Regions from separate parts of the Geobacillus sp. FSL W8-0026 genome, predicted to be linked through region 4. Evidence: riboswitches for the same ligand, from Rfam matches in the RefSeq annotation. Region 4 holds a riboswitch; each other region holds the start of a gene.
The links. Region 4 has a riboswitch for cobalamin ahead of NST29_RS08770 ((2Fe-2S) ferredoxin domain-containing protein). Riboswitches for the same ligand answer to the same signal wherever they lie in the genome.

Region 1: linked by a shared signal. The riboswitch ahead of metE (5-methyltetrahydropteroyltriglutamate--homocysteine S-methyltransferase) and the one ahead of NST29_RS08770 ((2Fe-2S) ferredoxin domain-containing protein) in region 4 are both predicted to bind cobalamin.
Region 2: linked by a shared signal. The riboswitch ahead of NST29_RS07000 (ABC transporter substrate-binding protein) and the one ahead of NST29_RS08770 ((2Fe-2S) ferredoxin domain-containing protein) in region 4 are both predicted to bind cobalamin.
Region 3: linked by a shared signal. The riboswitch ahead of NST29_RS13205 (ribonucleoside-diphosphate reductase subunit alpha) and the one ahead of NST29_RS08770 ((2Fe-2S) ferredoxin domain-containing protein) in region 4 are both predicted to bind cobalamin.

The regions. Positions count from the first base shown of each region.
Region 1 is NZ_CP150194.1:187,893-193,879, reverse strand. Features, by position in the region: gene NST29_RS01025 (acyl-CoA thioesterase) at 1-244, opposite strand, end outside; gene metE (5-methyltetrahydropteroyltriglutamate--homocysteine S-methyltransferase) at 228-2,534, opposite strand; cobalamin riboswitch at 2,664-2,857, opposite strand; gene NST29_RS01015 (ATP-dependent helicase) at 4,040-5,806, opposite strand; gene NST29_RS01010 (AAA family ATPase) at 5,793-5,987, opposite strand, start outside.
Region 2 is NZ_CP150194.1:1,383,497-1,389,483, forward strand. Features, by position in the region: partial or broken gene nagE (N-acetylglucosamine-specific PTS transporter subunit IIBC) at 1-422, shown strand, start outside; gene NST29_RS06995 (PH domain-containing protein) at 592-1,206, shown strand; cobalamin riboswitch at 1,510-1,709, shown strand; gene NST29_RS07000 (ABC transporter substrate-binding protein) at 1,851-2,810, shown strand; gene NST29_RS07005 (iron ABC transporter permease) at 2,818-3,831, shown strand; gene NST29_RS07010 (adenosylcobinamide amidohydrolase) at 3,828-5,303, shown strand; gene cbiB (adenosylcobinamide-phosphate synthase CbiB) at 5,300-5,987, shown strand, end outside.
Region 3 is NZ_CP150194.1:2,640,767-2,646,753, reverse strand. Features, by position in the region: gene NST29_RS13220 (response regulator transcription factor) at 1-665, opposite strand, end outside; gene NST29_RS13215 (ABC transporter permease) at 847-1,662, opposite strand; gene NST29_RS13210 (ATP-binding cassette domain-containing protein) at 1,659-2,675, opposite strand; cobalamin riboswitch at 2,884-3,077, shown strand; gene NST29_RS13205 (ribonucleoside-diphosphate reductase subunit alpha) at 3,207-5,489, shown strand; gene NST29_RS13200 (ribonucleotide-diphosphate reductase subunit beta) at 5,687-5,987, shown strand, end outside.
Region 4 is NZ_CP150194.1:1,757,175-1,763,161, reverse strand. Features, by position in the region: gene NST29_RS08790 (ABC transporter ATP-binding protein) at 1-157, opposite strand, end outside; gene NST29_RS08785 (CbiQ family ECF transporter T component) at 163-891, opposite strand; gene NST29_RS08780 (energy-coupling factor ABC transporter substrate-binding protein) at 875-1,168, opposite strand; gene NST29_RS08775 (energy-coupling factor ABC transporter permease) at 1,173-1,916, opposite strand; gene NST29_RS08770 ((2Fe-2S) ferredoxin domain-containing protein) at 1,913-2,320, opposite strand; cobalamin riboswitch at 2,506-2,701, opposite strand; gene rraA (ribonuclease E activity regulator RraA) at 2,761-3,246, opposite strand; gene NST29_RS08760 (glycerophosphodiester phosphodiesterase family protein) at 3,750-4,631, shown strand; gene NST29_RS08755 (hypothetical protein) at 4,730-4,900, shown strand; gene NST29_RS08750 (DNA topoisomerase III) at 4,882-5,987, opposite strand, start outside.

The DNA.
Region 1 (5,987 bases), 1.6 Mb from region 4:
CGGTGGAATACACGAATGCTTCCAGCTTTAAGATGTCGCCAATTTTGGCAGAAGAAATAAAGTCAATCTTGTCAATGGAAGCGGTGACCACTGCTCTTCGGGCATGACGCATAGCGCAAATTGCCGCAATTTCGTCAATGTACGCCAGCACCGTTCCACCAAAAATGGTACCAAGATGATTCGTATCGGACGGGAGCACCAATCTAGTCTGAATCGTTTTCGACTGTTCAGCGCTTGCTATCATCCTGATCCCCTCCTTGAAGAGAGACGAAAAGACGGTTACGCATCTCCTTTGCCGCGGCAACCATCGCTTGCAAGCTGGCGATCGCTTCTTTCTCCGTACGGGTTTTTAATCCGCAATCAGGATTCACCCAAAATTGGTCAGGCCGCAGGACACGCAACGCTCTCTCAAGCTGAATGAGAATCTCATCTCTGCTCGGGATGCGAGGGCTATGAATGTCATACACCCCCAGTCCGATTTGCTTGCGATACGTATGGATTTCAAATAAAGATAACAGCTCTCCTCCGCTCCGCGCGGCTTCAATCGAAATGACATCGGGATCTAGATCATCAATGATGTCGATCATTTCCGAAAAATCTGAGTAGCACATGTGTGTATGAATTTGCGTTTCTAAACGAACAGCCGATGTCGCTAAACGAAAGGCATATACCGCTTCCTGCCAATAAGCCGGCTGTTTTTGTCTTTTGAGCGGCAACCCTTCTCTTAGTGCAGGTTCATCAACTTGAATGATGCGGATTCCCGCCTGTTCAAGCGCCAACACTTCTTGACGGACTGCCAAAGCGAGTTGATTCAGCACCGCGGAGCGAGGCAGATCCCGACGAACAAATGACCAATTGTACAAAGTGACAGGACCCGTCAACATCCCTTTCACCGGTTTTTCTGTTAGCGATTGAGCGTAAACACTCTCTTCAACAGTTATAGGACAAAGATGGACAACATCCCCAAATATGATTGGGGGACGGACGCAACGCGATCCGTATGACTGCACCCATCCGTTTGTCGTGCAGGCGATACCTCCTAATTTTTCACCAAAAAACTCTACCATATCTGTTCGTTCAAATTCACCATGAACAAGAACGTCAAGTTCGAGTTTTTCTTGAATTTCTATCCACTTTGCGATTTGTTTACGGATAAAGGTTTGATATTGCTTTTCGTCCCATTCTTGTTTTTTCCGCTTCAGCCGCGCTTGCCGCACTTCGCGGGTCTGTGGAAAACTCCCGATCGTCGTAGTAGGCAAAAGCGGCAATTTTAGATGTTGTTGCTGTGCTTGCCTTCGCTTTGCATAGGGAGGACGTTCCGTTTGCTCAATGGGGTGCATCGTTTTTTTTATAGACTGGCCTCGAAGTAGGCGAAGAGCTTCCCCGGTTTGTTCATCATAGTGACACAAATCGGATAAAGAACGTTTCCCTTGGGCGTATTCAGCAAGCAGGCGCACTTCATCAAGCTTTTCATCCGCAAATGCCAATGAATCGACCAATCCTTTTGGTAAACGGTGTTCATGTTTGACTGTAATCGGTACATAAAGCAGGCTAGACGACGGTTGAATAATCAAGTGTTCCGTATGCTTCGATAGCTCTTCCAGTAGCGCTGCTTTTTGGACGAGTGTACTCTTCCAAACATTGCGACCGTCGATCATACCCGCAGCTAGCCATTTCCCTTTTGGAAACCCATATTTCTTCATGTTGTACAAATTTTCACCGTCATCATGAACGAAATCAAGACCGAACCCAGCGACAGGAAGAGAGACGATCTCTGGATAATTAGAAAGGCTTTCGAAATACGTTTGTAAAATCAGCTGGACACCAGGTACTTTTTGATGGAATGAATGATAAACGTATTCAACAGCGGCCACTATGTCTTCATCAATCTCTTGCACAAGAATAGGCTCATCAACTTGTACCCAGCGCACTCCTGCTCTATACAACTCATCAAGCAATTCGATATATACGGGGACGAGGAGCTGTAGGTGCTTATGCCAATGTACTCCTGTGCTTAACTTGGCCAAAATTAAAAACGTGACAGGTCCAAGCAAAACAGGTTTTGTTTCAATTGAAAGATTATCTTTGATAAATTGGTAATCACGTAAAAGAAAATTTTCCATAAGCCTTGGTTGTAGGCCATCAAGCTCTGGAACAATGTAGTGATAGTTGGTATTAAACCATTTTGTCATGGCCATAGCCGGCTGGCTGCTTGTTCCCCTCGCCATGGCAAAATAAGTATCCCATCGGCGCTCACTTTCTTGGCCAAATCGTTTTGGAATATACCCAAACATAAAAGCGGTATCCAGCACATGATCGTATAATGAAAAGTCCCCGATTGGTATCAGTTCGATTCCTTTTGCCATTTGTTTTTTAATGGATGATAGTTGAATGGTCTTCATCGTTTCCATTAGATTGGCTTCTTCCAATTGCCCATTCCAAAATGACTCCAATGCTTTTTTCCATTCTCGTTGTTCACCGATTCGAGGATAACCTAAATTAGAACTATGAATTGCCAATCGTAGCACCTCCATGTCATTTTCCTCAATACAAGTAAAATGCCCACCTTCTAGACAGACAGAAGGAGGGCATAACTAGCTTGTATTGAGGTACTTGAAGTGCCTCTTGTTCATTTTCCCCCACTCCTCCCTATGACGCGTAGGTCGAAAGTGTATACAACAGGCAGGTCTCCTGACTTAGCTTCATCGCGGTGGATCCCCTTCCCATTCCAAACAAGGAACAGTGGGTTATTGATCCTCGCTCTGCATCACAGTGGCGCGACCGTGTTGGATTTTCACCAAACTTCCCTTTTAAAGTTCACGCAGATTGGTGAACTACCTGTTGCTTGGTCTTATCAGATATGCTGTTTTTAGCGACATCCTCCCACCACCTGCACTGACGCTTAGAGGTGGGGCTTCTCAAGTCATCCTGATTAATAATATTATCATGGTTTTTAAAATTCAGTATACTACAATTACTCAGATTTAGCAAGGGAAATGCACCATCTATTTTAGCCCGAGTTGAACTTTAGTAGCATCCTCTTACTTTTTGGTGAAGAGCCCAAAAATTTACAGCGGGTACAAAATCGGAACATGGGGAATTGTCTAGGAGGCTGGTGATTTACTCACGCAACCGCTTCTCGCAATCGTTTCTCAAATAGAAAAACCGGTTGCATCAGCTTCTATGTTCACGCGTTCCATCATCGATCAAGGCAAACAGCGTTTTTTCACCAGCCTTCTAGGAAGCTAAGGTGCGTGGCGAATACCTCTCTTCATTTACATCAAACCATATGTAAAAATGAGACATGAACCGGACTCCTTGGTTGAAATAGCTGTGCTCAAAACTCATTCACCCAAGTAGGTTCATGTCTCCCCAAAAGTTCTTCGCTACAACAGCTTGGCCATTATGTTTCTTTCTAGCCGGAAACAAAATCTGCGAAGCTTTTTGTATGGTAAAGGCGGCCAAATGGTCAACCGTAGCCTATTTACAAAAAAGGCCTGTTAGACTCACCCAACAGGCCTTTTCGTTTTCAGCTTTTTGGTTCGGCATCTGACCTTTTGTTACAACATTGTCAAGAGACAATAATTCATGTCCATCCCACAACTTTCCCCTCACCGCCTCTCTTCCCTACAGCCGCAAGGGTTTTCGGGTTTTGAGGAACCAGTTGGAACAAAATACCACGAAAATAATAAGTGTCCGTTCAATTGGAATGATTTAGGGAATTAGGGGGAAGGGATGAGGGAAACGAAACGTTGGGAAATGTCCAAGGAAATATCTGGAGGGGATAGGGAGCAGGGGTAAGGAGAGAGGAAAAATGGATGGGTATATTGGGATAAAACCTGATCCCTCAACCCTTTCCGCCCTATACCCTGTCCCCCTATCAACAGAAAAGCCCAGCATGGATCCAGGCAAAACCCTAACCACGCTCGGCTTCTTGGACATTTTTTATTGTCCCTGGACAGTTTTTATTTTCTCAGGACGGGATTTATTAGCTGTCTACATATTAGGGTGCGAGTTAAAGAGTGACAGTTTGTAATTTTTAATGGTTCCTTTTCACATTCAAAGCCTCTAATTTTTTAATCATTGCGTCGTTGAGAGGCGGGCATGAAATACATAATAAATCTTTTGCTCTACTTAAAGCCACATATAAAATTCGCGTATCCTCTTGCTCAGAATTAATGTCAGGACTGACGAGCAAATTCACATCTTTAACTTCAGGGAGATATAAAAGAACAGATTCAAATTCTGCTCCTTTTGCTTTATGAATTGTCCTTATCTCGGTTGTTTTCTCTTCGGACAATATAAGGTTATCCACCAAGTTCCTGATAGTTATCGATTCGGAAAATTGCTTTATTTTTCCCCTAGAAATTTTCTTTATTGCAATTCCTTTCTCTATAAAAAAATCAGAAAGGGAGTTATAGAATTCGAATAAAGATTGATCAAGTGAAGTTTTCAAATCGTTTGCCAAGAATTCAAGTAAATCTACGGCCAGACTCCTTTTCATAATGGGACTTATAATTTGATTTTCTTGAAATGGATCCTTTAATTCTCCATGCCGATCAGTTTTTATTGATCTTTCTAGTTCCTTAATTGCTACTTCATACCGAGTATCTAATGTAAGCTTATATGCAGTCAAAATGGACTTGATAAAACGTTCTCTATTTGAAGAATCTGCCTCACTGAAGCTTGTCCATACTTCGCTATTTTCTGTGTTACGTAGTAATTTAACGGTGTCGTTATTTCGGGTGAGTATACAATAATCTTTTTCAAGCCCTAAACTGATCCTCAAATTGTTGAAGTTTGCTATAGCTTGATATGGACCATCTGTACATTCAATAAAATATATATCATGATTCCTATTTTCTCTCGTCGGCTTTTGCGTTAGTTGGTCTCCTTTTCTAATATGATTTAGAAAATCAACAATCTTACTGCCACATCTCCTATTGTTCTCAATCATGTAAATAATCTGATTAGGGAGAGTGAAATCAATAAAATCTTGACGGGATGCCCCTTGAAATTCATAAATCGACTGAGCTGGATCTCCTACGACGCCAATCACTGAGCCTGAATTCCCAAGCCATTTAATTATTTCTGTTTGAATTGGATTGGTATCTTGAAATTCATCTAAGAAAATATAGGGGTATTTTGCACTTAAATGCTCCAATATAATTGAAAACTCTTTCAAAATTCTATAAGAGAAATACAAGACATCCTCATGATGAATGACCCCTTCATCCCAAAATAATTGCTTATATAAAGGAAGGTCCTCTATTCTAATATAATATTTCCCGATCCGATAGTTTTTTCTTGGTTTTAGATATAGTTGCCCGTCTACGAGCTTCCAATCCAATTGTTCTAAATATTCTTTTAGCTTTTTATTATCCTGAAGATAATGAGCTCTTGTTTTTACCTTCCATTGATATATTTTCCCGTTTGTTGCTATATTTTCATAATGGCCATCTAACTCCTCAACATTAACCAATCTCTTTCCATGATTATCATTTAATAAATACACATACGGCTTTACAACGTTCGCATACAGAAAACTGTGAATCGTCGATACCTCAACCCTTTCCTGATTCATTCCCAAACGACTTTGGACTTCTTCTGCACCAACAGTTGTGTATGTTATACAAGCAATTTTTGAAGTATATGTAAGATTCTCCGCATTTTGAAGAACATTTTTGATATGCTCTACAAGCCAATGCGTTTTTCCTGCCCCAGGCCCAGCTATCACTTTAAAATGACGACTAAGATCTGATAATGGTATTCGTTGATCAGAAGAAATCAGTCTAATATTGTCCATCCTGCCCTACCCCTTGATTATCCTTGTAACACACCCACTCAAGGGCCTTTCGAATATGGTCAGGTACTATCAATCTTTCATCTTTGTTCTCTTGTATTCTGCTAGCCAATTCAAAAGCAAGTTCACCTTTTCTCCCTTTTGCGTACAAAAGGAAGCTCGAAGCATGCTTAGCCCTCTCTTT
Region 2 (5,987 bases), 370 kb from region 4:
ACTTTTTCTTAAACTACGGCATTGCGAAAAAACCGTATTTGTTGATTGTTCAAGGACTCATCTATGCCGTGATCTATTTCGTTGTCTTCTATTTCTTGATTACGAAGCTGGATTTAAAAACGCCGGGGCGTGAAGACGACGTAGAAGGCGAGTTTACCGACAGCGAAGCGGCGCAGTCGGGCGTCAAATACGAGGACCTTGCTGCAAACTATATCGAAGCGTTGGGAGGAAAGGATAATCTCGCACAAATTGACAATTGTGTCACACGCTTGCGCCTAAAAGTGAAAGACATGTCAAAAGTCAACGAAGCAGAATTGAAACGTTTGGGAGCGAAAGGTGTGCTTCGCCTCAACCAAACGGACTTGCAAGTGATTGTTGGCACGGATGTTGAATTTTTAGCCAATGCGATGAGAAAACGGTAAAAAGCGAAATGGTTGGGCCGTTCAATGGTTGGCAAACATGAAACTTTTTTTTGCCCTCCACGTATGACTATAGAGGATGCGGTGCTCTGCCAAAACAACGTGCGTTGCTGCTCGTTGCGGAGCGGCGCGAGCCAATGAAAAATGGAAGGGGTCGGGGCGAGAAATGAGCATGTTTGGAAAAGTCGCGGCCGATGTGCTTGGATTGAGCGACATCGGTTCGGTCATTCAGCCGAAAGACTACGACAAAGTCGATGCCGATGATTATGTGATGCACGAGGATGGAGAAAAAATCTACTTCCTTATTAAATCGAAATCCGATGAGTATTGCTTCACCAACCGTGCGCTCATTCATCTGGACGGCACGAGCGCAACAAGCAAAAAACGGACGCTGCGCCGCTACGATTACTACAAGCATCCGATTTCCGACGTGTCGCTCGAGACGGCCGGAACAGTCGATTTGGACGCGGAAATCAAATTCAAAATCGGGTCGCACGCCTACTCGATTGATGTGCATAAAAAACATATCGAGGAACTGAAAGATTTGTATAAATCGCTGCTTGCGATCGCCGACATTTGCCGCGAAAATGAAATGAAGCTCGACTATGCCGAGCGGAGCCTCGAGCTGGCGACCAAGGTGTTTGCCAATATGCGCGGCGACGGCGCCAATGTGTCGGCTGATTTTCAGGCCGTGAATGAATACGCGTTTCGATGGCTGACGGAAGCGAAAAAGAACTATACGGTGAAAGATTTCGGCTTTGTGTTTGAAAAATACATCGAGCAGTGAGGAGATGAAACTTGCATTCGGGAAAGACGCCGGGCCAGAGGGGCGTCTTTCCTGTTTTTCAAAGGAACGCGTCGTTGCCAAACGGTGAAGGGGAGAAAGTGGAGGTAGGCAACGTGGCGGCATTGGACATCGCGGCGTTCGATGCAACGGTGCCTGCGGCGTTCCGTACAAAACACGGACACTGGAGCCGAGCTGCCTGACCGCAAAAATGGATCGATGACCGCCGGCCGCCAGCCTGCTGTAAATTCATAGTTGTCAAATGCCAAGCCTTGCTTTAATATAAAAATGTCCATATCCGATAACTCAATCAACTCGCAGCAAGGTGCCGAAAAGGCTTAATAGGGAATCCGGTGGGAATCCGGAGCTGTCCCCGCAACTGTCAATGCGGACGAAATGAAATCGCCACTGTACGGACGGATGGCTTGTGCTGTTTTCCGTACGGGAAGGCTTCAGAGTAGGATGACGCATGAGCCAGTAGACCTGCCTTGCTTGCTGCGGTTTCCGAATCTTCGGGGGGTGAGACGCGGAAACAGTCGCATAGGGCATAGTTGTGCCCATTGGTGGTCTGTTTCCCGCTCATTCCCCGACCGGACGGAATGGGCGTTTTTTTATTGTCCATACATCATTGAAGGGGGGACGTACGGATGAAGCGTTGGAAATGGTCTGCGGCGCTCGCTGCTCTCCTCCTTTTGGCCGCTATGCTTGTTGGTTGCAGCAGCGGAGCGGGCAGCAGCGCCCAGCCGACAAAAAAAGAGGAGCCGAAAGCGGAACAATCGGCGTTTCCGGTGACGGTGAAAGACGGCTTGGGGGAAGAGGTCACCATCAAAGCGGAACCGAAAACGATCGTTTCGCTCATCCCGAGCAATACGGAAATCGCCTACGCGTTAGGGCTCGGTGAAAAAATCGTTGGCGTCAGCGATTTTGACAATTACCCTGAAGACGTCAAGACGAAAACGAAAATCGGCGGCATGGAGTTTAACGTTGAGAAAATTCTTTCGTTGAAGCCGGATCTCGTCTTAGCTCATGCGTCAAGCGCCCATAACTCGCGCGATGGCTTGCAGCAATTGAAAGACGCCGGCATCACTGTGCTTGTCGTCAATGATGCGAAATCATTTGCGGATGTGTACGCCTCGATCGAGCTCATCGGCAAAGCGACAGGAACGGTGGACAAAGCGAAGCAAGTGATTGAAGGGATGAAAGAAAAGCTTTCGCAAATCGAAGAAAAAGCGAAACAAATTCCGGCGGACAAGCGGGCGAATGTGTGGGTGGAAGTGTCGCCGCCGCCGCAGCTGTATACGGCCGGCAAAGGAACGTTTATGGATGAGATGCTGCAAGTGATCGCGGCCAAAAACGTCGCCGGCGATTTGGAAGGCTGGCCGATGGTGACCGAGGAAAAAGCGGTGGCCTATAAGCCAGATGTGATCATCACGACATACGGCGGGGCGAAACAAGTGCTCGAGCGCGCGGCTTGGAAAGATGTGCCGGCGGTGAAAAACAAGCGGGTGTATGATGTCAACACCGATTTGGTCAGCCGGCCGGGTCCGCGCCTCGCCGAAGGGGTCGAGGAACTTGCCAAAGCCATTTACCCGGAAGTGTTTCAGTAAACTACCGATGTATATCATGGCCGTTACGGCGGCTGTATTTTCGCTGCTCGCAGGGGTATCGACAGGGTCGCTGTCGATTCCCTTTTCTTCTATTATCGAGATTCTCGCGTCGCAATGGCTCGGAATGCCGCTCTCGTCGGACGTTCCTTCCGACTGGGTGCCGATTGTGATGGCGATCCGCCTGCCGCGCGTCGTGCTCGCCTTTTTGGTTGGCGCTTCGTTGGCGCTGGCTGGGGCGGCGTTTCAGGGGCTTTTGAAAAACGCGCTCGCCGACCCGTACACGCTCGGTGTTTCATCCGGCGCGTCAGTCGGCGCGGTGCTCGTGATCTTCCTTGGCTGGCAATGGCCGTTGTTCGGCACGTTTACACTGCCGATCGTCAGCATCTTATGCGGCATGGCGACGCTTGCGGCCGTCTTGGCGTTCACCCGCGCCGTCGATCGGCGGATGGCGGTGGAGACGATCATTTTAGCCGGCATTATTTTCGGGGCCTTTTTTAGCGCCTTCATTTCGCTCATGATCGCTTTGACCGGCGACGAATTGCGGCAAATCATCTCTTGGCTGATGGGAAGCGTGGCGATGCGCGGATGGAAATACAGTGGATTGCTGTTTCCGTTTTTCCTCATCGGTGCCGTGGTGTTGATCGCCAACGGCCGCGAGTTGAACGCGTTCGCGTTCGGCGAAGCGGTGGCGCTTCATGTCGGCGTTGACGTTGCGCGCCGGAAAATCGTTATTTTGACGGCGGCCGCCTTTCTCACCGGAGCGGCGGTGTCGGTGTCGGGGACGATCGGCTTTGTCGGGCTTGTCGTTCCCCACATCGTGCGGCTTTTATGCGGGCCGGACTACCGGGTGCTTTTGCCGCTATCGCTCTTGTACGGCGGGGCGTTTCTTGTGTTCGCCGATCTGGCGGCGCGGACGATCATCGAGCCGCGCGAACTGCCGATTGGCGTCATCACTTCGCTCGTCGGCGCTCCGTTGTTTGCCGTTTTGTTTTTCCGAAAAACGAAGCGAAAGTTGGGATGACGATGCTGCAAGTGCGAGAGGTGTCGCACCGATACGGGACGACTCAAGTGCTTGACCGGGTGACGTTTTCCGTGGAGAAAGGGGAGCTGTTTGGCATCATTGGGCCGAACGGCAGCGGCAAGACGACATTGCTCAAGCTCATCAGCAAAGAGCTGCCGCTGGCAAGCGGCGAGATTGCCATCAGCGGTCGGCCGCTTTCCGAATTGTCGACAAAACAGTGGGCGCGCTTGGCCGCCGTCCTGCCGCAAACGTTGGAAACGGCGCACGGCTATACGGTGAAAGAAACGGTGGCGCTCGGCCGCTACGCCCATCAGCGCGGCTTGCTTCCAGCGTGGACGGCGGAAGATGAAGCCGCCGTTCAAGAGGCGCTCGCCGTTGTCGGCCTCGCCCACAAAATGGATGCGCCGCTGGAGCGGTTAAGCGGCGGCGAGCGGCAGCGGGCTTATTTGGCGCGGGCGCTCGCTCAAGAGCCGCAGCTGCTCTTGTTGGATGAGCCGACCAACCATATGGATTTAAGCGGGCAAGTCCGGCTTTTGGACCGGCTTACTGCAGCGGCTCGTGCCCGCGGTTTGACGGTGGTCGCGGTCTTTCATGAGATGAACGTCGCCAGCCTGTATTGCGATCGGGTGCTCGTTTTAAAGGACGGGAAAACAGCCGCGCTCGGCGCGCCGGCGGACGTCATGACGCCAGCGCTGCTGAATGACGTGTTTGCCGCTCCGGTCGTGCGCCAAGCGCATCCAGCGGCGGCCAAGCCGATGTTTTCGTTTGTGCCGCAACATCGCGAGGAGAAAACGCCGCTCCTCGGTGGGCTGCGCCCGGTTTTTTTGGCCGATGCGGTCGTTCTTGCTTCACCAAGGCCGCTGCGCGTCTTGTCGTCCGCTTTGGTTGGCGCCGGATTTCAATGGGCGACCCATTTCGTCAACCGCCAGGTCGGGCTGGATTACGACTGCGGCGACGCGGAAGAGGAGATGCGCCGCTATTTGAAACGGCACGGCTTTTCCCCGGAGCGGACGATCGGCATGATGACTGCCGTCGATGTCCATGACGCCGTTTGGCTTCAAGAGGAAAGGAAAGGGTGTTCGGCCGCGGTGTTAGTCACCGCCGGCGTCGGCAATGCGGTCGACGCGGCCCGAGCGTGGCGGCATCAGCCGGCCGCCGCGAAGCCGGGAACGATCAATATGATCATTGTCGTCGATGGGACGCTAACGGAAGCGGCGTTCGTGCAAGCGGTGATGACGGCGACGGAGGCGAAGGCGAAGGCGCTTGCCGAGCGGTCGGTTTGCGATCCGGAAACGCGAACGCTGGCTACCGGCACATCGACCGACTCGCTGGCGGTGGCGGCGACGCAAACAGGGCGGTCGTTTCCCTACGCTGGAACGGCGACCGAGCTTGGCCGCACGCTTGGCCGGCTTGTGTATGAAGCGACCATCGAGGCGCTCGATCGCTACGAGCGGCGGAGGGGAAAGCGATGACCCATTTGACGGCATTGGCGTTAGCCTTGTTTTTGGATGCGCTGGTGGGCGACCCGCGCTGGCTTCCGCATCCGGTGCGAGGCATGGGAAAACTGATCGCTTCGCTCGATCGCCGCTGGAATAACGGAACAAAGAGAAAAGCGAAAGGGGTAGCGGCTTTGGTCGTCGTGTTGGCTGTTGTTTACGGGCTGTCGGCGCTCGCGGTGGCGGCAGGGTATGCGGTGTCTCTGTACGTAGGGGTGGCGGTCGAGTCGGTGCTCATTTTCACCGCCATTGCCACGAAAAGCTTGGCTGTTGCGGCGGAAGAGGTGCGTCGGCCGCTTGAAGCGGGCGATCTTTCCAAGGCGCGCCAGGCGCTGTCGATGATCGTCGGCCGCGACACCGAGCGGCTCGATGAAGCCGGCATCACTCGCGCCTGCATCGAGACGGTGGCGGAAAATACGAGCGACGGCATCACGGCCCCGCTCTTTTACGCCGCCATTGGCGGCGCCCCGCTCGCTTTGTTGTATCGGGCGGTAAACACGTGCGATTCCATGATCGGTTACAAAAACGAGAAGTATCGCGAATTTGGCTGGGCGGCTGCCCGGTTCGATGATGTGTTGAACTATGTTCCGGCGCGGCTGACGGCGCTCGTGATGGTGCTTGTTTTCGGCGGGCGCCGCCTCCGTGCGGCGCTGGCGATTT
Region 3 (5,987 bases), 880 kb from region 4:
GCCTCCAACCGATAGCCGAGCCCGCGAATCGTGCGGATGGAAAATGGAGAATCTGGTTGGGCAAACCGTTCGCGCAACCGTTTGATATGCACGTCCACTGTTCGTTCATCCCCATCATAATCGTAGCCCCAGATCTGTTCAATCAACTCGTCGCGTGTAAACGTTTTGCCCGGATAGCTGGCCAATTTAAAAAGCAGTTCAAATTCTTTCGGCGGCAAGAAGATCTCTTGGTCTCCCAAACGGCATTCGTACGTCTTGCGGTTTAACGATAAACGGCCTATTTGTACGATTTGCGATGTAGCGATTCGATACCGTTTGAGCAATGCTTTGACCCGGGCGACGAGCTCAAGTGGGTCGAACGGTTTGACAAGATAATCGTCCGCCCCGAGCTCGAATCCTTTCACCTTCTGTCTTGTTTCCCCTTTGGCCGTCAACATTAAAATGGGGACATCGTCGTAGTCGCGCAGTTCGCGACATAGCTCCCAACCATCCATTTCCGGCATCATAATATCCATAATGACCAAATCCACTTTCACCGTTTCCAATACGTCAAGTGCTTCTTTTCCGTTAGCCGCCTCATGGATTGTAAATCCTTCTAAGTTTAAAAAGTGGCTGACGAGTTCGCGGATATGCGCGTCATCATCGACGATTAAAATTCGTGCCATCGTCATCCCCTTTCATTGTCCTTTCATGCTATTTTCCATTGTGTCGCTTTTGCTTGGCCTTCGTCAATGTTGAAGCTGGTTCGTTTATAATTTCGTCGTGACAGCAGATAATGAAACGATGGGTTTGATTCTTAATATTCATTGGAGAAGCGGGGATGCTCATCGCGGACATCCCCAGTGGTTATGCCCGGCGCATATAGACACGAACGGTGATCGGAGCAAAGATCGCAACAATGGCTGCCGCGCCGAGCAAGGAGAGGACGAAATCGGTGCCTATCGTTCCGTGATTCGTCAACTCGCGGACGGCCGCGATCATATGGGAAATGGGATTGACTTTGGCAATCCATTGTAGCCAATCGGGCATCGTCTTGATCGGCACGAACGCATTCGATACAAACATCAGTGGGAACAACGCCAGCATGGAGATTCCCTGTACAGCGGCCGCATGACGGGCAATGACGCCGAAGAAGGCAAAGATCCAGCTGACGGCCCACGCGCATCCAATGGCGAAAACGCCTGCAAGCGCCACACTGGCGATCCCTCCTTCCGGACGGTAGCCGATAAGAAATCCCATGGCAAACGTCAGGGTGGTGGCGATGACATAGCGGACTACATCGGCTAATAACGCCCCAGCCAACGGAGCGATGCGGGCGATCGGCAGCGATTTAAAGCGGTCGAACACGCCTTTATCCATATCATCGCGAAGTTGAACTCCTGAAGTGACGGAAGCCCCGATCAACGTTTGGATGAGAATGCCGGGAATGATCATGGGCAAGTAGTTATGAACATTCCCCGCGATGGCTCCACCAAAGATGTAGGTAAACATCAAGGTGAAGATAATCGGCTGAAAAGTGACGTCAAATAATTGTTCGGGTGTGCGCCGCACCTTCAACAAACCACGATAGGCCATCGTCAGCGAATTTCGTACAGCTTGGGAAACGCTTGTACGGTTTTTATGTTGGCGTTTGACCTCCAATTGAGGAGACACTGGTTTCATCTCATCGCTTCCTCCCTTACATCATTGGATTCATCTGCACGTTTTTCCACTCCATGGCCGGTAATGGTCAGAAAGACCTCATCGAGGGTTGGTTTTTGCACACTTAACTCGGTTAAGTGGATGCCCTCTTGACGCAAGGCGATAAGCAGGTCCGTCACATGGTCTGGATCGGCCATCGGCGCCGTGATGTTCCCGGTTTCTAAGGATACTGTCGGCCGAACATGGAGAACGCGCTCAATGATGCGCTTGGCCGTTTCGATCTCTCCAGGATGTTGCAGCTTGACTTGCAATGACGATTGACCGATGGACGCCTTGAGTTCATCGGGTGTCCCTTCAGCGACGACTCGGCCGTGATCAATTACGGCGATGCGGTCTGCCAATTCGTCCGCTTCTTGTAAATATTGGGTTGTCAGCAGCACCGTTGTCCCCATATTCACCAAGCGCCGGATCGTTTCCCACATTTGATTGCGCGTGCGCGGGTCGAGTCCGGTGGTCGGTTCGTCAAGAAAAATGAGCGGCGGCTGGGCAATGAGGCTGGCGGCGAGATCTAGACGCCGGCGCATACCGCCAGAGAAATGTTTCAATGGGCGCTTGGCTGCTTCTGTCAAGCCAAATTCCTCCAATAATTCGCTTGTTTTTCGCCTTGCTTCTGTTCGGCTCAGTCCCAGAAGCCTAGAAAAGATCATTAGATTCTCTGTTGCGCTGAGCGTTTCGTCAACAGAGGCGTATTGACCGGTGACACCAATCAATTGCCGGACGATTTGCGGTTGTTTGACGACGTCGTACCCAAAAATTTGGGCGGAACCGGCGTCCGGGCGCAATAACGTCGCTAACATTCGGATTGTCGTTGTCTTGCCGGCACCATTGGGGCCCAGCACACCATAGATGGTGCCCGCGCGCACACGCAAATTGAGACCGTCCACGGCCCGGTGGTCGCCAAAGGTTTTCACCAATTCGTGTGTTTCCACTGCCCACTCTTGATGGGCGGGTGAGATTTGGGGTTTGTATCCCATTTTGTGTCCCCCTCCTTCGTATGATTCTCGTACATGGTGAATCGTAGCATGCTTTTATGAACGGAATGTGAACAACGGCATGATTTTTTGAGGAAGAGAAAATTTGATTCACCCACTCTTGCAATTCTCCCGGTTTTGGTATATGCTTGTTCCATCAGGATGATCATCCACTATATATTGTTTTGTTCTCTTTTTTAAACAACTATATATCGTTGCGCCAAGCAATGGTGTCCATCAGGACTTAATAGGGAATCCGGTGCGAATCCGGAACTGCCCCCGCAACTGTATGTGCGGACGAAATGGGATGGCCACTGGCGGCAAGAGCCATTTAGCGCCGCTGGGAAGGACCCAAAGTAGGACGATGCACGAGTCAGGAGACCTGCCTTGCTTGGAACGTTTCATGTTCTTCGGGGTGTGAGAAGATGAAACGATAGGGGAAAAGAAAAAGGGAGTTCGTCTGCCTTTTTCCGTCTGTCGTTTCATCCGCTCGCCTGCCCGAGCGGATTTTTTTATGGAGGAGAGGGGAAACGAATGACAGTGTCGACGAAATCAATTGTTGTCGATGATCAAGGAAAAGAGAAAGCATTTTCGCGCGAGGAGTTTGCTAGGTTGGTGGAGCAGGCGGCGGCCGACTTTGTCCGTTTGTCGCTCGAGGAATATGAAGAACGTGTATGGCAGCTTCTCAGCCGAAAAGAGATGGTCACCTTCCGGCAGCTGTATCAAACCGCCATTTTGGAAGGGCTGTCGTATATTAGTGAGGAGGAGCCGGAATGGACGTTTGTGTGCGCCCGCCTGTATTTGCAGCAACTGTACCGCGAGGCAGCGCGGCATCGCGGGTACGAGGAGCGCAAGCGGTATGGCGATTTCTACTCGCTCCTTGTTGCGCTGACGGAACAAGGAGTATATCATCCGCTGCTGCTTGAACGTTATACGAAAGAAGAAATTACGTCCATCGGTGCGCTTCTTGATCCGGAGAAGGACAAGTTGTTTACGTACATAGGGTTGCGCACGCTTGCGGATCGGTATTTGGCCCGCGATTATGAGCGGCGGCTGTATGAGTTGCCGCAGGAGCGATTTTTGGTTATCGCCATGACGCTTATGGCGAACGAACCACAGCAGCGGCGGCTTGAGTTGGTGAAGGAAGCGTATTGGGCGTTAAGCAACCTATACATGACCGTGGCGACGCCGACGCTTGCCAACGCCGGGAAGTCATACGGCCAGCTGTCGAGCTGCTTTGTCGACACGGTCGATGACAGTTTGCAAGGGATTTACGACAGCAACACCGACATCGCCAATTTATCGAAATCAGGCGGCGGCATTGGGGTCTATTTAGGGAAAATCCGGTCGCGCGGCAGCGACATTAAAGGATTCAAAGGGGTCTCCTCCGGCGTCATCCCGTGGATGAAGCAGCTGAACAACACAGCGGTGAGCGTCGATCAGCTTGGGCAGCGAAAGGGAGCTATTTCCGTCTATTTGGATGTGTGGCATAAAGATATTTTTGCGTTTCTCGATGCGCGGCTCAACAACGGCGACGAACGGCTGCGGACGCATGACTTGTTCACCGGCGTTTGCATCCCTGATTTGTTCATGGAAATGGTCGAACAGCGCGGCGACTGGTATTTGTTTGATCCGCATGAAGTGCGGACGGTGATGGGATTTAGTTTGGAAGACTTTTATGATGAGGAAAAAGGGAAGGGCAGCTTTCGGGAGAAATATTGGCAATGCGTCAACGAACCGAGGCTGTCGAAAGAAAAAGTGCCGGCGATCGAAGTGATGAAAAGCATTATGCGCAGCCAGCTCGAGTCGGGGACGCCGTTTATGTTTTACCGCGATGAAGTGAACCGACAAAATCCGAATCGCCATCTCGGGATGATTTACTGCAGCAACCTTTGCACGGAAATCGCGCAAAACCAAAGCCCGACGGTGATGAAGCGGCAATATGTGAAAGACGGAGTGATTGTGATCGAAAAAATCCCGGGCGATTTTGTCGTCTGCAATTTATCGTCGATCAACTTGGCGCGTGCGGTGACCGATGGGGTGTTGGAGCGGCTCATCCCGATTCAAATGCGGATGCTTGATAATGTCATTGATTTAAATCACATTCCGGTGCTGCAGGCCGGTTTGACGAACGAAAAATACCGCGCTGTCGGGCTTGGCACTTTTGGCTGGCATCATTTGCTGGCGTTAAAAGGCATTCGCTGGGAGTCAGAGGAAGCGGTCCGCTACGCCGATGAACTGTATGAAACGATCGCGTATTTGGCGATTCAAGCGAGCATGGAGCTCGCCAAAGAAAAAGGGAGCTACCCGGCGTTTGCCGGATCGGATTGGCAGACGGGCGCTTATTTCGAACGGCGCGGCTACCAAAGCCACGGCGAGCTCGATTGGGACCGACTCAAGAGCAATGTGGCCCGCTACGGGGTGCGCAACGGCTATATCATGGCCATTGCGCCCAACGCCTCGACGTCGATCATCGCCGGCAGCACGGCGAGCATCGATCCGATTTTCTTAAAAGTGTATGCCGAGGAAAAGAAAGATTATAAAATTCCTGTGACCGTGCCGGATCTAAACGAACAGACGACATGGTATTACAAATCGGCGTACCATATCGACCAACGTTGGAGCATCAAGCAAAACGCCGCGCGCCAGCGCCATGTCGACCAAGCCATCTCATTTAACTTCTACGTCATGAATACGATCAAGGCAAAGGAGCTGCTCGATTTGCATTTGACGGCGTGGAAGTCGGGGTTGAAAACGACGTATTACGTGCGTTCGACATCGGGGACGATCGAAGAGTGCGATTCGTGCGCGAGCTGACCGGGGCCAAAAGAGGCGCACTTCCTTGTGCCGGAGAGGCGTAAGCGGTTGGCCGCGCGCACGATACTATATAAGCTACAATTTGGTTTTCCATGGCATTGTTGCTCTTCTTGTCACCGTGCCAGCTTGTCAGGTGATCAAGATGGGACATGGAGATCAGAAATTCTTTTATAGAAAACGAAAGGGAGGAATGGACGATGACGATCGGCTTAGTCAAACGACCTATTATGGATCCGGAGGCGCCGAACCGCTCGACGGGCATCATCAACGGCCGCTGCTCGAATGTGTTGAATTGGGATGATCTTGCCTATCCGTGGGCGTATGCCAAATATAAGCGAATGCTCGCCAATTTTTGGACGCCGTTTGAAATCAATATGGCGCAAGATGTGAAGCAGTTTCCGCAATTAACGGCTCGCGAGCAGGAGGCCTTTTTGAAAATCATCGGTCTTCTGGCGCTGCTTGACAGCATCCAAACCGATTACGCCGGACGTGTCGCTG
Region 4 (5,987 bases):
GCAATCCGTTCAAATGAAGAAACAGCGTCGTTTTGCCGCAGCCGTTTGCGCCGATGAGCGCGCATTTTTTTCCTGCTGGAATTTCCCAATCAACCCCGTTGAGCACATCGCGCGAGGAATCGTAAGCATAGCGCACTTGTTCCATCCGTAGCAGCACCTTTTTCACCCTTTCCACCAAACCATGCCGAGCAGCAGCCCGATTAACGCGGCGCCGGCCGCCATATCAATGGTATGTGGTTTTGTGTCCAACGGCTGATGCCGATAGACAAACGAGTCGATTCCTCCGCGAGCGGTAAGCGCACGCCCGAGCGCTTCGTACGATTGCCCGGCCTTCAGCCACAATTGGTACATGAGCATCCCCCCATGCCGCCAATGTGTTCCCCCGTTGCGGGCGCGCAACGCCAGCCACAGCTCAGCCGCCGCCTGCTCAAGCAAAAAGATGAAGCGGTACATCAAAAAACAAAGCTCAATAACCGCCGCCGGAAGACGACAACGCCGCAGGACGGCAAACCATTCCGGCGCCGGCGTAGTGATTAGAAGGAAAAACAAACAAGACCACGCCGCCAACGAGCGCACGGCCAATTCAGCGGCCGGCCGCAGCTGGCTATAGGAAATAGACAAATGAAAGGGAAGGGAAATAGAAATGACCATGGTCAATAAGCTGACTCCTAAAAAAACTGAAGCGGCGGCCATTGCTTTTCCATACAGCGAAAGCGGTACACCGGCGCGACCGATGATCCAATACGTCATCCCGGCCATAATGAGCAACTGTTCGCGCCAGCTGCTTATCATCCCAAGCACCAACAAGATCACCGCCATCGCCAGCTTCCATTCCGCTCGCCACGTTCGCAGCCGATTGTCGTAAGCGAACCGATCAAACTCGCGAATCATGCCCGTTCTTCCGTTCCGACCGCCCTTTATACAGGCCGATCACGTAGCCGATGACGCCGGCGCCAAGGGCGGCTTGCAGCGAAAATAGCAGCGTTTCCACTTCGCCGCCCGGCGGGGTGAAAATCGATTCAAACCACGGCCGGTAATGCGGAGCGAGCGTTTGAATCGCCCGTTCCGCTTGGTCATCGGTGCCGCCAAATTCGGAGCCGCGCGCCCACCAAAGCGGAAGAAGGATCAACACCAATACGAAAGCGAACAGCCACAGGTTTTTCTTCATCGAATCACGCCCCCTTTTCCCGTTCAAATAGCGGAGAAGCTTGGTATGAAGCGAGCCAGTTCCAGACCATCACCGTCAAAATGCCTTCCGTCACCGCCAGCGGCACTTGAGTGATGGCAAAAATGCCGGCAAATTTTAAAAACGAAGCGAGCACGCCGCCATCCGGTGCTGGAAACGCGACTGCCAATTGAACGGATGTAGTGACATAGGTCGCCAAATCCGACAAACAGGCAGCTAAAAACAGCGCCACTCGATGTGAAACAAGACCGCGCCGGTGCAGCTGATACACACTAAACGCAACCAGCGGCCCAACGACCGCCATCGACAAAGCGTTCGCCCCCAATGTCGTCAATCCACCATGAGCAAGCAGCAACGCTTGGAACAGAAGAACTAGCGTGCCGATGACAACCATCACCCACGGCCCAAACAACGCGGCCCCGAAGCCGATGCCGGTCGGGTGGGAACTGCTGCCCGTGACGGACGGAATTTTCAGCGCCGACAGGACGAACGTAAACGCCCCAGCCAAGGCCATGAGCAGCTTTTGCTCCGGATGCTCTTTCAGCGTGCGGACGAGACGACGTAAACCAACCAAGAAAAACGGGAGAAACAATCCCCACCAAAACAGCGCCCATTTCGCTGGCAAAAATCCTTCCATAATGTGCATGGCGTACGCGTCTTGTTCATTCGTCAAGAAAAAGTAACTTGTCAATAGCGCCGCGATGACAACCCAACGGCTTGTTCGCATCATTGTCGATTCGCCTCCTTCGGTTCATTGGCCGTTTTCCGCTTCCCAACCGGCGCCTCGCTTTCCCCTGCTGGCGCCCATTTGCATCCTGCCTCCTCATCAAACTCATACGTCGCCCATTCGCGAATCGGCGCCCCTTCACAAAGATGGATGCGCACCACCTCCCGCGCTTTTTCCGGCGTCATTTCTCGGTACCAGACGCCATCCGGATAGACGATCATCACGCATGCATCCTGGCAGCGGCCGTTGCAGCGCGTTCGTGTCGTATGAACAAGATCGTCTAAACCAAGACGGGCGATCTCTTCGCGCACCGCCAGCGTCACTTCCTCCCCGCCATGACGGAGGCACGTCCCGCCGTTGCAAATGAACAAATGATGCCTCATTCCCCGCAAATCCCACGTCGCCATCGAATCCCCCCTTTTGGCTAGAATGATAGAATTCAGATGCAGACAGACGAGCAGGTTTCAGGCAAAAGAAAAAGCACCTCTACAGCAGAGGTGCAGAAAAATGTATACAAAAAAGTCTTAAACGACCCAAACAGGCCTTATGCAGCCCTCATTCTCCCGCACGTCTGCCTATAGTCCCGTAGGCATCCGTCCGACCCAAACAAGGCAGGTCTCCTGACTTAGGATCATCGCTTGCGGCGCCTTCCCGAAGTTCTCTTCAGTGACTTGTTGCCGCAAAGCTCCCCATCACAGTGGCGGGCACCGTGCCGGATTTTCACCGGACTTCCCTTTTTCACCCGAGCCGGTTTGACGAGCTCAGGCACCTTGTGGGTTCTTCACCATATCTACACTGTCATGGAACAAGCATCTGTCTCCATCGTAGTACAAGCAAAACGCTACCGTCAACCGTTTTTTGCCGACAAATCGGCGCAGGCCACGACGATGCCGTCCGCATCGGCGTACACATACGCTCCCGGTTCCCAACGCACACCGCCAAACTCGAGCGCAACGTCGCGGGCGCCTTTTCCTTCTTTTCGGCTTTTGACCGGGCACGTGCCAATGGCCATGACGCCGATCGGCATCGCACCGATTTCTGCGGAATCGCGGATGCAGCCATGGATAATGACGCCAGCCAGCCCCCTCTCGCAGGCGATTTGTGCCAATCGGTCGCCGAATAACGCAACGCGGCGCGACCCTTTTCCGTCGACAACCAACACCGTCCCCGCTGGAACGGTCTCGAGCGCTTCGCGGACAAGCACGTTGTCCTCCAACACGTCAACTGTCGCAATCGGTCCGGAAAACATCTGTTTTCCGCCATATGATTGGAACGGCACCTCGCATACTTGCAGCTCGTCTAAAAATTGATCGCATAAATCGGCTGTTTTCATTGTCGCTCTCTCCTTTCCCTTTTTGCATTCGCCACCATTCGCCAAAGTCCTGCTGACTACGCTTTTTTTTGCGGCGCTGTTTATATTTGAAAAAGATGTGGAGTTTTGCTAAACTAGACGTTGAACGTATTGGCTCGTCCTCGCTGTCCGGCGAACGAAAAAACGGCCCCACACGACATGGCGGAAGCCGTTTTTGCCTGCCGGCTACGCGGCAAAAGCCGCCCCGTCCGGCCATTCAGCTCGGCTAGCTGGATTCGAACGAGCGCATCACGGAAGTCAAAGTCGGTTGCCTTGCCGCTTGGCTATAGCCCAACGTCTTTGTTGGCACTTACAGTAGGCAGCAACAACCCTCCCCGTTCGAATCAAAACGCATACCATTTTGCAAAAGGAAGCAAAATACAAATAAGGATTCATGTCCCGTGCGTTTCACCACATCTTTACCATCGCTTCACAATCGCTTCATTTCAATAAAGTATAATGCAAAGAGAAAGGGGGGAACGACGTTGCGCCGAACCGCCGCCCTCCGCCAATGGCTTCATGTGTTGTGGTTATTGTGCCTGCCGCTCGGCCTCGCCGCATCAACCGCCGCACAGCCGTCCGTCGCCCCGAAACCGATCATCATCGCCCACCGCGGCGCATCCGGACACGCGCCGGAGCATACGCTCACGTCCTACCGCCTCGCCGCCCGCATGCAGGCCGACTATATCGAAGTCGATGTGCGGGCCACCCAAGACGGGAAGCTCGTCGCTTTGCATGATGCCACACTCGCTCGGACGACAAACGCCGAAACCGTTTATCCGCGCCGATCGCCATGGCAGGTCAGCGATTTTTCAATTCGTGAGCTCAAAAAGTTGGATGCTGGCTCGTGGTTGGCTCCGCGCTTTGCCGGCGAGCGCGTCCCGACGCTTGATGAGGTCATTCAGATGTTGAAAGCGGAGCGTGTGGAAGCCCCGTTGTACATCGAAACGAAACAGCCCGGCATCGAAAAGGCCGTCGCGCACCTGCTGCAAAGCCATCACATGTTGCGCCCCGGCCGCGTCATGTTTCAATCGTTTTCCCGAAAAAGCCTCGAGGCGCTGCGCCGGCTCATTCCGCGCGGCATTCCGCTCATCCAATTAATCGACGGAAGGGAAGCGCAACATTGGGACGATCAACGGCTGAGACAAATCGCCGCCTACGCCGATGGCATCGGCTTGCCGCTTTCGGCCGTCACCAAAGAGCGAGTGCGCGCCGCCCATCGCCGCGGGCTCATCGTCCACGTCTATACCGTCAATGCAACGCACGATCTGGCGCGCCTATGCGCCATGGGCGTGGACGGGATCTTTACCGACTATCCCGACCGCCCGGCTCGCATCGCCGCTTGCCGCCGGCCGCCCGACCATTGACTAGCCTTCAAGGAGAAAGCCGGGATTCTAGTTTACATAATATTATTATTGTTTAAAAATGAAATCGTTTCCATCTGATCCGATTCGGTGTATCCTTTATGAAAAAGGAGGCCGCCGCGCTAAGCGAGCCGGAGCGGCTGATGGAACGGATTCAAGAGCCGCAAACGGAGGAACCGGCAAAAAAGGACGGGACGCCATCGGTCCGCCCTTTCGCCAAGCGCCCCGCCCCCTATTTCCTCTGTTGCCTTCATTACCGCTTCGGAAACTGAAACGACAATTTCTTCTCGTTTTCATCCCACACAAGGACAGCGTCAAACGTTTTTCCGCCTTTTTTGAATCCTTTAATGACATTGGTTTTTCCTTTTGCCAGCAGCTTTTTTACATTGGCCGCCGAAATCGATTTGCCGAGAATGCGTTTGGCGATCGTAAACGAGCATTTTGTTTTCGCGTACTGGTCGCAACCGTACAACGTTCCTTTGTCGATGACGGTCCCTCCGCAAAGCGGGCACGGCCCGAGCTTCTCACCGATCGTTTTTTTCGTTCTCGTCCGCTGGATCGAGGCGGTGTCGACCCCGTTAAAATTCCAAGCTGGGGCGGCAGCGATGGCGTCAGCGACCACTTTTTGCGCCAGCTTTTTCACCTGTTCCATAAACGCGGCGGGCGAGGCCGTTCCTTCGCCGATTTCGCTTAGGCGCTGCTCCCATTTCGCTGTCATTTCCGGCGAGGCGAGAATCGTGCCGCCAAGCGCCTCGATCAATACTTTCGCCTTGTCCGTTGGATAGACGAGGTTATTTTTGACTTCAATGTATTTTCGTTCCTTCAGCATCGTAATGATCGCCGCCCTTGTCGCTTCCGTGCCGAGCCCTTCCGTTTTGGCGAGCACTTTTTCCAGCTCCTCATCGTCCAAAAATGTTCCCGCCGTTTTCATCAAGGTGATGAGTTCGCCTTCCGTATACCGTTTCGGCGGCTCGGTTTTCCCTTCTTTCACTTTGACAGCGGCCGCCTCCCCCGCTTCGCCCCGCTCGAGCGGCGGCAGCACCGCGTCTTTCTCCTCCTCATGCGGACGGATGACGGTGCGCCACCCCTCGTCAACAACCTGCCTTCCTTTCGAAACGAAGCGAGCCCGACCGTCAACCAACGTCGTGACGGTCGTATAATCCATGACCGCCGCTTGGTGGTGGGCGGCGATCAAGCGGCGGACAACTAAATCGTACACGTTTCGCTCGTCGGCCGACAGCTTCTCCGGGTCAACGACCTGTTCCGTCGGGATGATGGCGTAGTGGTCGGTCACTTTTTTCTCGTTTACATAACGTTTATTCTGTAAAATCGACGGCCGCGGCAGCGGAAAATACGAAG